4 regions of the Streptomyces sp. NPDC047072 genome follow, and region 4 is predicted to be linked to each of the others. Evidence: riboswitches for the same ligand, from Rfam matches in the RefSeq annotation. Region 4 holds a riboswitch; each other region holds the start of a gene.
What was found. Region 4 has a riboswitch for cobalamin ahead of ABZ896_RS01135 (prenyltransferase/squalene oxidase repeat-containing protein). Riboswitches for the same ligand answer to the same signal wherever they lie in the genome.
Positions count from the first base shown of each region.

Region 1: another riboswitch for cobalamin. It lies ahead of ABZ896_RS32625 (cobalamin biosynthesis protein); the one in region 4 lies ahead of ABZ896_RS01135 (prenyltransferase/squalene oxidase repeat-containing protein).
Region 2: another riboswitch for cobalamin. It lies ahead of ABZ896_RS20220 (ribonucleoside-diphosphate reductase subunit alpha); the one in region 4 lies ahead of ABZ896_RS01135 (prenyltransferase/squalene oxidase repeat-containing protein).
Region 3: another riboswitch for cobalamin. It lies ahead of ABZ896_RS26415 (HoxN/HupN/NixA family nickel/cobalt transporter); the one in region 4 lies ahead of ABZ896_RS01135 (prenyltransferase/squalene oxidase repeat-containing protein).

Region 1 covers NZ_JBEYVC010000098.1:7,952-11,363, forward strand. Annotated here, with positions in the region: gene ABZ896_RS32620 (cobyric acid synthase) at 1-652, opposite strand, end outside; gene ABZ896_RS32625 (cobalamin biosynthesis protein) at 649-1,599, opposite strand; cobalamin riboswitch at 1,636-1,768, opposite strand; gene ABZ896_RS32630 (hypothetical protein) at 1,905-2,126, opposite strand; gene ABZ896_RS32635 (inorganic phosphate transporter) at 2,146-3,396, opposite strand.
Region 2 covers NZ_JBEYVC010000043.1:9,834-13,245, reverse strand. Annotated here, with positions in the region: gene ABZ896_RS20220 (ribonucleoside-diphosphate reductase subunit alpha) at 1-2,125, opposite strand, end outside; cobalamin riboswitch at 2,247-2,406, opposite strand; gene ABZ896_RS20215 (GNAT family N-acetyltransferase) at 2,429-2,932, opposite strand; gene mctP (monocarboxylate uptake permease MctP) at 3,006-3,412, opposite strand, start outside.
Region 3 covers NZ_JBEYVC010000067.1:29,195-32,606, forward strand. Annotated here, with positions in the region: gene ABZ896_RS26405 (hypothetical protein) at 272-616, shown strand; gene ABZ896_RS26410 (DUF6882 domain-containing protein) at 732-1,208, opposite strand; cobalamin riboswitch at 1,548-1,744, shown strand; gene ABZ896_RS26415 (HoxN/HupN/NixA family nickel/cobalt transporter) at 1,771-2,856, shown strand; gene ABZ896_RS26420 (hypothetical protein) at 2,843-3,334, opposite strand.
Region 4 covers NZ_JBEYVC010000002.1:40,475-43,886, reverse strand. Annotated here, with positions in the region: gene ABZ896_RS01140 (SCO2322 family protein) at 1-45, opposite strand, end outside; gene ABZ896_RS01135 (prenyltransferase/squalene oxidase repeat-containing protein) at 42-1,226, opposite strand; cobalamin riboswitch at 1,342-1,469, opposite strand; gene ABZ896_RS01130 (hypothetical protein) at 1,443-1,751, shown strand; partial or broken gene ABZ896_RS01125 (SpoIIE family protein phosphatase) at 1,774-2,157, opposite strand; gene ABZ896_RS01120 (MBL fold metallo-hydrolase) at 2,342-3,367, opposite strand.

The DNA of each region.
Region 1 (3,412 bases), on a different contig from region 4:
CGGTGAGCCCGTGGAGCATGTCCAGCCCGGGTTCCAGGAGACTGACATCCCCCCGGAACTTGTTGACGAGGAACCCGGCGACAAGCGCTTGGTCCTCGGGGCTGAGCAGCGCGACGGTCCCGAAGAACGAGGCGAAGACACCGCCCCGGTCGATGTCCCCGACGACCAGCACGGGCAGCCCGGCGTTCCGGGCGATCCCCATGTTCACGATGTCGGTCCGCCGCAGGTTGATCTCCGCCGGACTCCCCGCCCCCTCACAGATCACCGCGTCATACGTGCCCCGCAGTTCGGCGAGACAGTCGAGCACGGTCCCGAGCAACTTCTGCTGCCGGCCCCCGTGATACCCACGAGCGCTCAACTCCCCGACCGGCTTCCCGAGCAGCACGACCTGACTGCTCTGTTCCCCACCGGGCTTGAGCAGCACGGGATTCATCAGCGCGGTCGGCTCGACCCGGCAGGCCTGCGCCTGCATGGCCTGCGCCCGCCCGATCTCCGCACCCTCCTTGGTGACAAAGGAGTTGAGGGACATGTTCTGCGCCTTGAACGGCGCGACCTTGACCCCCTGCCGCACCAGCCACCGGCAGATCCCGGCCGTGACGACACTCTTGCCGGCGTCCGAGGTGGTCCCGGCGACGAGAAGCCCCCCGCTCATGCCGTACGTCCCTTCCGGATCAGCCGCGCGGCGACCGCACCGGCACCGAGCGCGAGCAGACCGACGCGCCGCGACAGCCGTACGGCACGCTCGATGTCGTACGAGGCCACGGCGCGCCCCTCCCGATTCAGCACGGGCCGGTGCTCGACCCGCCCCGCGTAGGACAACGTCCCCCCGAGCCGCACCCCGAGCGCCCCCGCGAAGGACGCCTCCACAGGCCCGGCGTTGGGGCTCGGATGCTTGCCGGCATCCTCCCGCCACGCCCGCACGGCACCCCGCGGATCACCCCCGGCCACCGTCGCGAGTACGGCGGTCAGCCGCGCCCCCGGCCACCCGGCGAGGTCGTCGAGCCGGGCGGAGGCCCACCCGAACCGCCGGTACCGGGCCGACCTGTGGCCCACCATGGCGTCCAGCGTGTTGACGGCCCGGAACCCGAGCAGCCCCGGCACCCCGCCGACCGCACCCCACACGAGCGCCCCCACGACGGCGTCGGAGGTGTTCTCGGCGACGGACTCGACGACGGCCCGGGCGATCCCGTCGGCGTCGAGCGCCTGCGGATCCCGCCCGCACAGATGCGGCAGCCGCTCCCGCGCGGCCTCCACATCCCCTTCGTCCAGAGCGCGCCCGATGCTCCGGGCCTCGCGCGCGAGGGACGTGCCCCCGACAACGGCCCAGGTGGCGGCGGCGGTCAGCGCGACGGAAGCGGTACGGGACGGTCGTACGACACGCTGGGCCAGCGCACCGAGGGCGACGGCACCCCCGACACACACGGCGGTGTGCACCGCGCCCCGCCCCCGGTGATCCCGCCACAGCGCCCGCTCCACGGCCCCGGCGGCCCGCCCGAACGCGGCGACCGGATGCCCCCGACGCGGATCGCCGAGCAGCAGGTCCCCCAGAAGTCCGGCGGCGGCGCCGTACGCGAAGACGCGATCAGGGCAGGCGGGCATCGCGTTATGTCCTCACTCAGGGTGTCCACGCCCTGGTTCGACGAGACCGACGACGAGAGTTCCTGGCTCCCGGGGCTACCTACCCCGGTCACAGTGGCGGGACCGCGCCGGACTCACACCGGCTTCCTCTCCTGCCGTCGTACATGGCCCCGGCAGTCCACCACGGTGTTGGAAGGGCAGTCAACTTGCTGTTGACCTGCGATGGAGGAGTGTGCAGAACCCCACACGGGGACTGTTCCCGGGGCCACGAAAAAAGGGGTGCGGGACGGTGATCCGTCCCGCACCCCGTGGTGCGCGTGTGGCCGTCAGGCCACGATCAGCGAAATCCCGTACGCCACCGCCGCCGCGCACGCGGCGAAGCAGGCGTAGGCGCCGGTGACCGCGAGGGGCGCGGAGCCGCCCTCGGTCTGGGCGCGCTCCTGGCGGGACAGGCCCATGATGCCGAGGGTGAACAGGGCCACCAGGCCCACGGTGACCACGAGGCTGACGCCGAAGACGGAGCCGAGGGCTTCCCAGTCGATCTTCATGGTGTTGGTTCCTTGGGGCTCAGACGGCGGCCGGCGGGGTGGCCGGGTCCGTGGCGGTGGCGGACGTGGCGACCGGGGAGGCGATCGTGGCCGTGAGGCTCTCGCTCACCGTTCCGGCCGGCGGCGGCGTCACCGCGGCGATCGCCGTGGTCACCACACCGGGCGGCTCCTCGGTCTCGTTGACGTTGGACGCGTCCACGACCTCGCGGCGCGAGATCTTCCAGATCGCCGCGCTGGACGCGATCAGGAAGACCGCCACCACCGCGGTGCCCCAGTCGCCGAGGTCGCACACGGACTCGGCCAGCGCGCCCACCAGGGCCGCCGCCGGGAGCGTCAGCCCCCAGGCCACGAACATCCGGGTGGCCGTGGACCAGCGGACCACGCCGCCCTTGCGGCCCAGGCCCGCGCCCATCACCGAACCGGAGACGGAGTGGGTGGTGGAGAGGGAGAAGCCGAGGTGCGAGGAGGCCAGGATGACCGTGGCCGCGCTGGTCTGGGCGGCGAAGCCCTGCTGCGGCTGGAGGTCGGTCAGGCCCTTGCCCATCGTGCGGATGATGCGCCAGCCGCCGAGGTAGGTGCCGAGCGCGATGGCCAGACCCGCGGAGAGGATGACCCAGGTGGGCGGGTCGGAGTCGGGGGCGACGGCGCCGCCGGCGACCAGGGCGAGGGTGATGATGCCCATCGTCTTCTGGGCGTCGTTGGTGCCGTGGGCGAGGGAGACCAGGCCGGCGGAGGCGATCTGGCCCGCGCGGAAGCCCTTCGCGGCGGCCCTGCCGTCGGCCTTCTTGCCGAGCGAGTAGGACAGGCGGGTCGCCAGCATGGCGGCGACGCCCGCCACGATCGGGGCCGCGATGGCCGGGATCAGGACCTTGGTGACCAGCACGTCACCGTGGACCGCGCCCATGCCCGCCGAGGCGATGGTGGCGCCGATCAGACCGCCCATCAGGGCGTGCGACGAGCTGGAGGGCAGGCCCACCAGCCAGGTCAGCAGATTCCAGAGGATCGCGCCGACCAGGGCGGCGAAGATGACCTCGGGACGGATGCCGGTCTCGTCGACGAGACCCTTGGAGATCGTGTTGGCGACCTCCACCGAGAGGAAGGCGCCCACCAGGTTGAGCACGGCGGACATGGCCACCGCGACCTTGGGCTTGAGTGCGCCGGTCGAGATGGTGGTGGCCATCGCGTTGGCGGTGTCGTGGAAACCGTTCGTGAAATCGAACGCGAGTGCAGTTACCACCACAATCGCGAGGATCAGCGAGAAGTTTTCCATTTACCCAGGCATTCTT
Region 2 (3,412 bases), on a different contig from region 4:
GGTACGGCGTGCGGGCGGCGGCCATGTCGATCAGGGAGCGCTGCGGGATCTCCCACGCCGTGCGGTACAGCCGTCGTACGTCCGCCGGGATCCACGCGAAGTCCTGCACCGAGCCGTTGGCCTCGCGCAGCGCCTCCCGGGTGCGGGCGTCCCAGACGCCCAGCTCCTTGAGGTCCCTGACCAGGTAGGAGTTGACCTGGAGGAACTCGCCGGAGAGCGTCTCGCGCTTGAACAGGTTCGAGACCTGCGGCTCGATGCACTCGTACACGCCCGCGATGGAGGCGATGGTGGCCGTGGGGGCGATGGCGAGGAGCAGGCTGTTGCGCAGGCCCGTGGTGGCCATGCGCTCGCGCAACGCGGCCCAGCGCTCGGGCCAGTTCGTCTCGACGCTGTAGTGGTCGGGGTGCAGCACGCCCTGCGCGGTACGGGTCTTCTCCCAGGCGGGCAGCGGGCCGTTGCGCTCGGCGAGGTCGGCGGAGGCCTCGTAGGCGGCGAGCATGATGCGCTCGGCGATCCGCGTGGAGAGGGCCTTCGCCTCGGGCGAGTCGAAGGGCAGGCGCAGCTTGAAGAAGACGTCCTGGAGACCCATCGCGCCGAGGCCGACGGGACGCCACTTGGCGTTGGAGCGGCCCGCCTGCTCGGTCGGGTAGAAGTTGATGTCGACGACGCGGTCGAGGAAGGTGACGGCGGTGCGGACGGTCTCGTCGAGCCGCTCCCAGTCGATGTCGTTTCCGTCCACGAACGCGCCGAGGTTCACGGACCCCAGGTTGCAGACCGCCGTCTCGCCGTCGTCCGTGACCTCCAGGATCTCCGTGCAGAGGTTGGAGGAGTGGACCGTGTGCCCGGGCAGGGCCGTCTGGTTGGCGGTGCGGTTGGCCGCGTCCTTGAAGGTCATCCAGCCGTTGCCGGTCTGCGCGAGGGTGCGCATCATGCGGCCGTAGAGGTCACGGGCAGGGATGGTCCTGCGCGCGAGCCCGTCGGCCTCGGCCTTCCGGTAGGCCGCGTCGAACTCCTCGCCCCACAGGTCGACCAGCTCGGGCACATCGGCGGGTGAGAAGAGCGACCACTCGGCGTTCGCGTTCACCCGGCGCATGAACTCGTCCGGGATCCAGTGCGCGAGGTTCAGGTTGTGCGTACGGCGGGCGTCCTCGCCGGTGTTGTCGCGCAGCTCCAGGAACTCCTCGATGTCGGAGTGCCAGGTCTCCAGGTAGACCGCGGCCGCGCCCTTGCGCCGGCCGCCCTGGTTCACGGCGGCGACACTCGCGTCCAGCGTCTTCAGGAACGGGACGATGCCGTTGGAGTGCCCGTTGGTGCCGCGGATGAGGGACCCGCGCGAGCGGATCCGGCTGTACGACAGCCCGATGCCACCGGCGTGCTTCGAGAGCCGGGCGACCTGGTGGTACCGGTCGTAGATGGAGTCCAGCTCGTCGATCGGGGAGTCGAGGAGGTAGCAGGACGACATCTGGGGGTGCCTGGTGCCGGAGTTGAAGAGGGTGGGGGAGGAGGGGAGGTAGTCGAGGCGGCTCATGAGGCCGTAGAGCGCGGCGACTTCGTCGAGCGCCCTTGCGGTGTCGTCCTCCGCGAGGCCGGAGGCCACCCGGAGCATGAAGTGCTGGGGCGTCTCGATGACCTTGCGGGTGATCGGGTGCCGGAGGAGGTAGCGGCTGTGGAGGGTACGGAGGCCGAAGTAGCCGAAGCGGTCGTCGGCCGCGGGGTCGACGAGGGCGTCCAGCTTCTCGGCGTGGACGCGCACGAACTCGGCGGTCCGGTCGGCGATGAGGCCCTCGCGGTGGCCGACGCCGACGGACCCGGTGAACGAGGTGACGCCCTGCGAGGCGGCCTCGGCGGCGATGGAGATCGTCAGCAGCCGGGCGGCCAGCCTGCTGTAGGCGGGGTCCTCGGAGATCAGCCCGGCCGCCGCCTCGGTGGCCAGCTCGCGCAACTCCGACTCGTCGGCCCGCGCGGACCGGCCACGGAGCGCGGCGGCGGCGACCCTGCCGGGGTCGGCGTCGGGAAGGTCGGCGGTCAGCTCGGCCAGGATCCGCAGTAGCGCGGCACCGGGGCCGTCGTGGTCCTGCTCGGTCCGCTCGATCGCTGAAGCCGGGTCGGCTGGCGCGATGGTCACGTGGGGCTCTCCCTCGCTGGGCACGGGGCCTGGAGGGCAGGGGGCGGCACACGAGCGCGCACGGCGTCGCGTCCACCGGCCCATTCCACGAGGCCTGGACGTCAGTTGCACCCGGGCCACGGCGGCCGGGCACACTGTCGGCAGGTCCTCGGACTGACTCTCATGTGCGCCTATGCACGCATGAGTACACCGTTGCGGGACAGTTCCGGATTCCCACCGGATTCCCCTGCGGCGACAGCGAGCATGAGCATACATCTTGTGCCGGGTGGGGGAAGCAGCCCCATATGTTGTGTCGTGGTGACTTCAGAGCGTCAACTGATAGGTGAGGAGCGTGAAGTCGTTGTCGGGGATCGGGTGCCAGTCGCGTTCCGGGGCGCGGGTGAAGCCCAGGCGCTCGTAGATGCGGTGGGCCGTGTGCATGGTGGGCTGGGTGCACAGGACCACCGCGGTGGTGTCCGTTGCTCGGGCCCGGTCGATGCAGGCTTGTACGAGGGCCTTGCCGACGCCTCTGCCGCGGGCTTCGTGGAATACGGCGAGCATGCGGATCTCGGCCTCTCCGGGGCGGGCGAGTTCGGCGAAGGGGCCGCCGGACGGGACGTAGGTGACTCCGCCGAGGATTCGGTCGTCCGTCGCGGCGACCAGGACGTCGGCTTCCGCGGCTCGCTTGGCCACGTTCTTGAGTTCCTGGAAGTACCAGTCGTCTTCGTCGCCGAAGGCGAGCAGCCCGTCCTGGAGGTAGGCCTGGGCGGTGATCTCGCCCAGGTGTTCGTAGTCGGTGGGTTCGGCGGGGCGGATCAGGATGTCCATGGGGGTGAGTGTGCACGACGGGCACGACAACGGGCCGCCGGACAACCTCTCCGACGGCCCGTGAACGGTGTGCCTAGTGGGCCGACCCCGCTGTCGCCGGCGGCAACTCCACCTCCACCCCCGGGTCGCCCGCGTCCGCCGTGTAGTCCTCCGGGCTTGTCTCGTCGACGCCCTCCGGGGCCTTCAGCGCCTTCAGCGCGAAGGTCAGGATCACCGTCACCACCACGTTGAGCACGAACGCCGTCAGGCCGATGTAGCCGATCTCGCCGATGCCCGGGATCTCCTTCGCCGAGCCGCCGAAGTGCTTCTGGGTGGGGGAGGCCACGCCGTACGCCGCGACCGTGCCGTAGACCATGCCGACCGCCCAGCCCGCGAGCAGCGCCCAGCGGTGGAACCAGCGGGTGAAGAGACCGCCGACCAGGGCCGGGAAGGTCTGGAGGATCCAGATGCCGCCCAGGAGCTGGAAGTTGATCGCGACCG
Region 3 (3,412 bases), on a different contig from region 4:
CGCCTGGCCGACGGTCCCGGGCGGCGCGAATCTGGCCCAACCCCCGGCCAACATCCGGAAGTCGCTCACCTCGCGGACAGGTGACGGCCACGCGAAGGGCGGTGCCGGTGAGGGACGTCTCCACCCGAAAGAGCCGCGTCCCCGGTGGCGCCGGGATGCCCCAGACGAAGAGGTCGAGGCCCAGGAACCATTACCCCGCGATCACACTCGTCATCAGCCTCAACTTGGGATGTGAGTAAAGATCGCGTCACTGTCTGTACCGGCCTCTGTCATGACGCTGACCGGTTCGTCGTGCCACCCCACGATGATCGGTGTGATCAACACCGCTGACCTTGCTGGATCCGCTCCGGCAAGTGCCGCTCCGGGAACGGGCGGTGCTGTCTTCTTCATCGTTGTGGGAGTCGGCCTGCTGTGCGGAGGGGCCGTCATCGCCACCGACTACAAGAAGGCGGCGTCGCGCTTTTACGCGAGGGCAATGAGCACGCAACAGAAGAAACCGCCCCGCATCTACGGCGGCCCTACCGCAGGGGTGTTGCTCCTCAAGACGATCGGGCTCCTGCAGATCCTCGCGGGCAGCGGCGCGGTTGCCGTCGGCATCTACTTCCTCAGCCGGTAGCCCGTCACCTCCTGACGGCGCGCGTGCCCACTCCTGGACCGGCTGATCAACACCAGCCACCAGGCCATCATGAACGGCCCAGGCTACCGGCCCAACAAGCGGCAGCGGGTGCTCGCTAGTTGATATTGATGTCGAACGTGGACGTGCTGCCGTCTGCCATGGCCAAGGTGACCGGCCCGAAAGTAATCATCACCATGGCGTTGCCTCCGGAACCCCGGTAAAAGCCGGTCGCCTCCGTGACCCTCACGGCCAACGCCGTGAACGTCGCCGCCACTTGCTCGTCAGCATCGATCTGCGGCTCTGCCAGAGCCTGATGCCCATGGGCCTCGGCCCAGTCCCGAACCCTCCGGGCGTCGTGGCTCAGTTCAGGCAGGATGCTCTTGTTCGCCCATGCCCACACCCACGAGCCCGACGAGGGACTGAAACTGCCGAGCACCTGAGCAGGCGCCGTCGCTGTCTTGTCGGGGAAGGTCCAGGTGACAAGGCCAGTTGTCTGATCCAGTCCCCAGCGATCCGCCGATCCCAGCCCCCAGGACATGTGAGCACGGGCGAGCTGATCAATCATGTCCTCCCCCTGCAGCAACAAACTCATGCTGCGAACTTAACCGGACGGGCGGTCCCCCTCAGCTGACCAGCTGGGAACTAGGTGATCATCCGCCAGCCTGTGCGACACAGGACCGTAAGCGGTGCGCGTGCAGGGAGTCAGAGCAGCAGCACCTGCGACCGGGGATGATTGGTGACTTTGTCCCGGGCTCCAGGGCATGCGACCAGGTTCGTTCCGGGCGGGGGTGGGACAAATGCGCCAATCTCTCGATGCCTGGCCCGCTCAACCTCGAAGGCCCGCCCCGAGCCCCCTCCGAACCCCCTCCAGACCGATGTGATCTTCCATACCTACGCAGATCCCCAGCTATGCACACCCCCACCTCCCCACCTACTGTGAGCACGCCGTGGTGTTCGGGAATCCGGTGGAAGTCCGGAGCGGCCCTCGCCACTGAGATCGGGGAGTTCCCGTTCCGTGTCCCCTCGCCGGGGGACAGCCACTGACCGTCGTGCGGCGGTTGGGAAGGCAGGAGCGGTAGGCGTACGTACCCGTAAGCCAGGAGACCGGCCGCGGCACGTCAGGAACTGATCCACGAGGTGCTGGAGCTGACCGTATGACCGAGCCTGCCATGGCCCAGAACAGCTTTCGTTGGCGGCGTGAGGACACCATCAAGACTGCCCTCCTCATGGCCGTGATCGCCGTCCTCCACGTCGTCGCGTTCGGGATTCTCTTTCTGCTCGTCGTGCCTGCGCACTACGAGATCGGGACCAAAGCCTTCGGCGTCGGGCTCGGTGTGACCGCCTACACCCTCGGTATGCGGCATGCCTTCGACGCCGATCACATCGCCGCTATCGACAACACCACCCGGAAGCTGATGGCCGACGGCAAGCGGCCCGTGTCCGTGGGGTTCTGGTTTGCGCTGGGGCACTCCAGTGTCGTCGTGCTGCTGGCGCTGCTCATCGCCGGCGGTACTCAGTTGGCCGGGCGCGTGATGAACGAGGGGTCCGGTACCCACCAGGTGCTCGGTTTTCTCGGTACGACGATCTCCGGGACCTTTCTCTATCTCATCGCCGCCCTCAACCTCGTTGCCCTGGTGGGCATCCTGAAGGTGTTCCGGGCGATGCGGGCGGGATCGTACGACGAGAAGGAGCTTGAATCCCATCTGGATTCGCGGGGGTTCATGAACCGGATCCTCGGGCGGCTCACCAAGTCCATCACCCGGCCGGGGCAGATGTACCCCCTCGGGTTTCTCTTCGGGCTCGGGTTCGACACCGCCACCGAGGTCACCCTCATGGTGATGGCCGGGTCGGGTGCGGCCGCCGGGCTGCCCTGGTACGCGATCCTCTGCCTGCCGCTCCTCTTCGCCGCCGGGATGAGCCTGTTCGACACGCTCGACGGCACGTTCATGAACTTCGCCTACCAGTGGGCCTTCTCCAACCCCGTGCGCAAGGTGTTCTACAACCTCGCCATCACCGGGCTGTCCATCGCCGTCGCGTTCTTCATCGGCACGATCGAACTCGTCGGCGTCCTCCACGACAAGCTCGCCCTCACCGACGCCCTCACCACCTGGATCGCCGACATCAGCCTCGACAACGTCGGCTACGTCATCGTCGGTCTGTTCGTGGTGGTGTGGGCGGCGGCGATCGCCTACTGGCGGCTGGCGAAGGTGGAACAGCGCTGGAGCGTCAGCAGTTCTTGATCGACCAGATCGGGCCCCAGTTGTAGGAGTTGCTGCTGCCGCCCGGGCCCACCGGCGTGACCGTCTGGCCGTTCTGACCGTAGAAGTACGCCGTCACCCCACCCGTCTGGTTGTTGCGGTACGAGCCCGTGCCCACCCAGTTGGAGAGGGTGTAGGTGTCGCAGTAGTAGAAGGAGTAGACGACGTAGTCGCCCTGCGTCGCGTCCCAGACGGCGGCGCACAGGTTGCCGCTCGCGCAGGTGATGGACTCGCGGGCGGCGATGTGCGTGATGCCGGCGGGCTTCGGCCAGGCGGTGGGCGGCTCCGCGGCGGCCCCCGCGGGCAGTTCGGCGGCGGACGGCGCGGCCGGCATGGTCAGTACCTGGCCGAGGTCCCGGTCGGCCGGGGCCGCGCCCGCCGGGCCGGCGGTGCAGAGTGCCGCCAGCGACAGCGCCAGAGCTCCGAGACCGGCGAGCAGCGTACGTCGTGAGTCGCGCATGTGTGTCAAACCCCCTGTGGGAACGAGCCGTTCGTCGCCCCAGGCTCGCCGCGTCCCGCTCGCCACCGCCACACCCTG
Region 4 (3,412 bases):
GAGCAGCGCCAGCAGCAGAGTTGCGGTCGTACGGCGGACCGTCACTGCTGCTTGCCCTTGTTGCGGCCGGTGAAGAGGAACCCGACGCCGATGCCCGCGACCAGGCCGACGCCGATCATCCACCAGACATTGACGCCGTCCTCGTTCTTCTTCTCCGCCTTCTCCGCCTGAGGCTTCGCCGCTTCCCGGGGTGCCGGTCCCGTCGCGTTCAGCCGCTTCACCAGATCCGTACCGCCGAAGTCCCGCGGATCCGCGCCACCCGCCTGCGCCGCGAGGATCAGCTGGGCGTACGCCGCCGGGCCGCTCTGCGCGGCCCACTTCGCGGAGTTCTTCTCCAGCCAGGCCAGCGGCTTCCGGGCCGCCTCGGTGCCGCCCTGCACAGCGAGGGCGACGACCGCGTCGGCCGTGTTGCCGTAGTCGGGCTGGTTCTCGGAGCCGGGGAGGACGGAGGTGAGGTGGCCGTTCTTCGCGACGGCTTCGGCGAGGTACGCGGCGCCATTGGCAGCGGCCCCCTCTGGAGTGGCCGCGTCCGTGCAGGTGACCGTAGCCCCGTCGCCCGCCTTCGCCGTCGCCATGCCGAGGCCCGCCGCGCCGACGACCGCCGCGGCCGTCGCGTCCGCGTTGGCCGTCAACTTCCCCTTCTTGTCCGGCTGGTAGGCGAAGGCGCCCCCGTCCGCACACGGCAGGGAGAGCGCGAGCAGGGCGTCGTAGGGCGACTTGCCGTCCTTGAGGACCTTCCCGGCGCCGTCGCCCAGCGCACCGATCACCACGGACGTCGAGTTGGCGTCGCTCGCCCCGCCGGGCAGGTATCCCCAGCCGCCGTCCTTGTTCTGCACGGACTTCAGCCAGGCCACCGCCTTTCCGGTCGCGGACGCGTGGCCGCCGAGCGCGGAGAGGGCCTGTACGGCGGCCGCCGTGCTGTTGGTGTCGACCATGACCTTGGCGTCGCAGGCCTTGGCCGGATCCGCGCGGTACGCCGCGAAGGCGCCGTTCGCGCACTGCTGGCCCACGAGCCAGTCGGTCGCGGAGGCGGCGGGCCGCACACCCGCCCGGTGCTGGGCGATCAGCGCGAGGGACTGGCGCCAGACGCCGTCGTACGTGGGGTCCGTGCTGCCGTAGAGCCCGGCGGGGACGAAGGGGGACGGCGACGGGGCGGCGAGCGCGGGCGCGGCCGTGCCGATCACGACGGTGGCGGCCAGGACCGCGGCGCTGCGGCGGACGTTCATGATCGGCGGATGCCCTCTCCCTGAAGAAGCCGGGCAGCACGGGAGGACCCCGGGCGGCTCGGCTCCGTATCCCTCGACGGTGCCGCACACCGGCCGGGTGCCGATGCGCGTGAGCCGGTCACGATCCGTGCGGGGCAATCCGGCTCGTCGCTCCAGAGCGGCTCACGGTTGCGGGTCAGCGCCGGATTTGCACCGGCTTTCCCCCGTACGGGTGTGATGACGACCCGGTCACTCTACTCGCCCGTAGGGAGTCGGCTGAGAGGCAGCTGTGAGGGGTCGGCGGGGCAGCGCGGGGACCAGCGCCTCGGCCGCCTGGCACAGGACCAGGGCGAGGTCGTCGGCGGGGTGGCCGTCGGTGTGGGCGAGGACACGGTCGTAGAGGGTGTGCGGGGCGTCCTCGGGGAGGAGCGGGAAGGCCGTGCCGTCGGCGGAGCGGGCCTAGGTGAGGTCGTCGGTGTAGAGGAGCGGCCGGTCGCCCGGCTGGAGGCCCACCCGGACCGAGCCCGAGGGGCGTGGTCGGAGTGAACGGTTCGAGGAACTCGACGTGCCGGCCGGCTCGCAGCGGCGCGGGATGACCGCAGTTGACCAGGCGGACCTCGCCGGGGGTGAACTCGGCGAGCACCGCGGTGACGAAGTCCTCCGGGCCCAGCTCGGGGGCGAGCCGGCCGTCCAGGGCGGCGGTCTTGGGCAAGTCGGGGGCGGTGAAGGCGAGTTCGCGGAAGCCGGTCAGGGTCGCCGCGGTCAGCCGCAGCGCCTCCAGGCCGTGCCCGCGGACATCGCTGACCAGCAGTGGCGGGCCGTACGGGGTGATCGCGACGTCGTACAGGCCGCCGCCGACCGCCGACTCACGGGCCGCGCAGTGGTAGCGCGTACAGACGTGCGTGCCGGCCAACTCCCGGGAGATCGGCCGCAGAAGCGCCTCCTGGCTCACCCGCACCACCTCGCGAACCTCGGCGAGCCCCGCCCAGCGCCGCCCAGCGTGAGCGCGAGCGGCTGCTGCGGGAGCGGCTCGGGGACCGGGACTACGAGCAGGCGTACGCCGAGGGGTTGGCGATGTCGTACGACGAGGGGCTGGACTACGCGCTGAATCCCGGGAGTTGAAGGTCTTCAGGCGGTCAGACCGCCACGTACGTCACCGGTTCGCTCCCCGCGACCGCCTCCGCGCGGCCCAGTTTCACCAGCCGCCGCAGATGTGCCTCGGCCTCGGAGACCGCGATGTTCCGTGATCCGTAGGGGATTTGGTCCCAGGGCCGGTTCCACTCCATGCGCACGGCGAGCTGCCAGGCGGTGAGGGGCTCGGCGAGCAACGCCCGCAGGCCGGTGAGGCGTTCCTCGTGGTGGTCGAGCAACTCCCGTACCCGGGCGGCCGCGTCGGTGAAGGCGTGCTGGTGTGCCGGGAGGATCTCGGCGGGGGCGAGGCGGCCGACGCGCTCCAACGAGTCGAGGTAGTCGCCGAGCGGGTCGGTGACGGTGGCGTCGTCCGGATCCTCGTACAGGCCGATGTGCGGGGTGATCTCGGGGAGCAGGTGGTCGCCGGAGAACAGGCGCCCGTGGCCCGGGAGTTGGGCGGGGTGCTCCTCCTCCAGGTGCAGGCAGACATGGCCGGGGGTGTGGCCCGGCGTCCAGATCGCGCGGAGCCGGCGGCCGGGGAGGTCGAGGAGTTCACCGGGGACGATCTCGTGGTCCGGCAGGGCGGGGGAGAGGCCGGGCAGGGTGCTGCGGCGGGCGTTGCGGAGCGGGGCGATGTGGTCCTCGGGGGCGCCCGCGGCCTCCAACTTGGCTGCCATGTAGGTGAACCAGCGCTCCGGGCGGGTCTCGCGGGAGCGGCGCACGATCGCGGTGTCCGCCGCGTGCATCGCGATCCAGGCACCGGAGGCGTCGCGGACCTTGCCCGACAGGCCGTGGTGGTCGGGGTGGTGGTGGGTGACGACCACGCCGTGGATCTCGCCGACGGACGTGGAGCAGGCCGTCAGACCCTCGACGAGCAGGTCCCAGGAGGCCGGGTCGTCCCAGCCCGTGTCGATCAGCACCGGTCCGCGATCCGTCTCCACGACGTACACGAGCGTGTGGCCGAGGGGGTTGTCGGGAATGGGCACCTGGATCGAGCGGACGCCCCCGCCGTGTGCGTGCACCTGCGCCATGAGCTCCCCCATCGCCGTGTTCCGGCCGTCTCCGGCCAGAGTCAC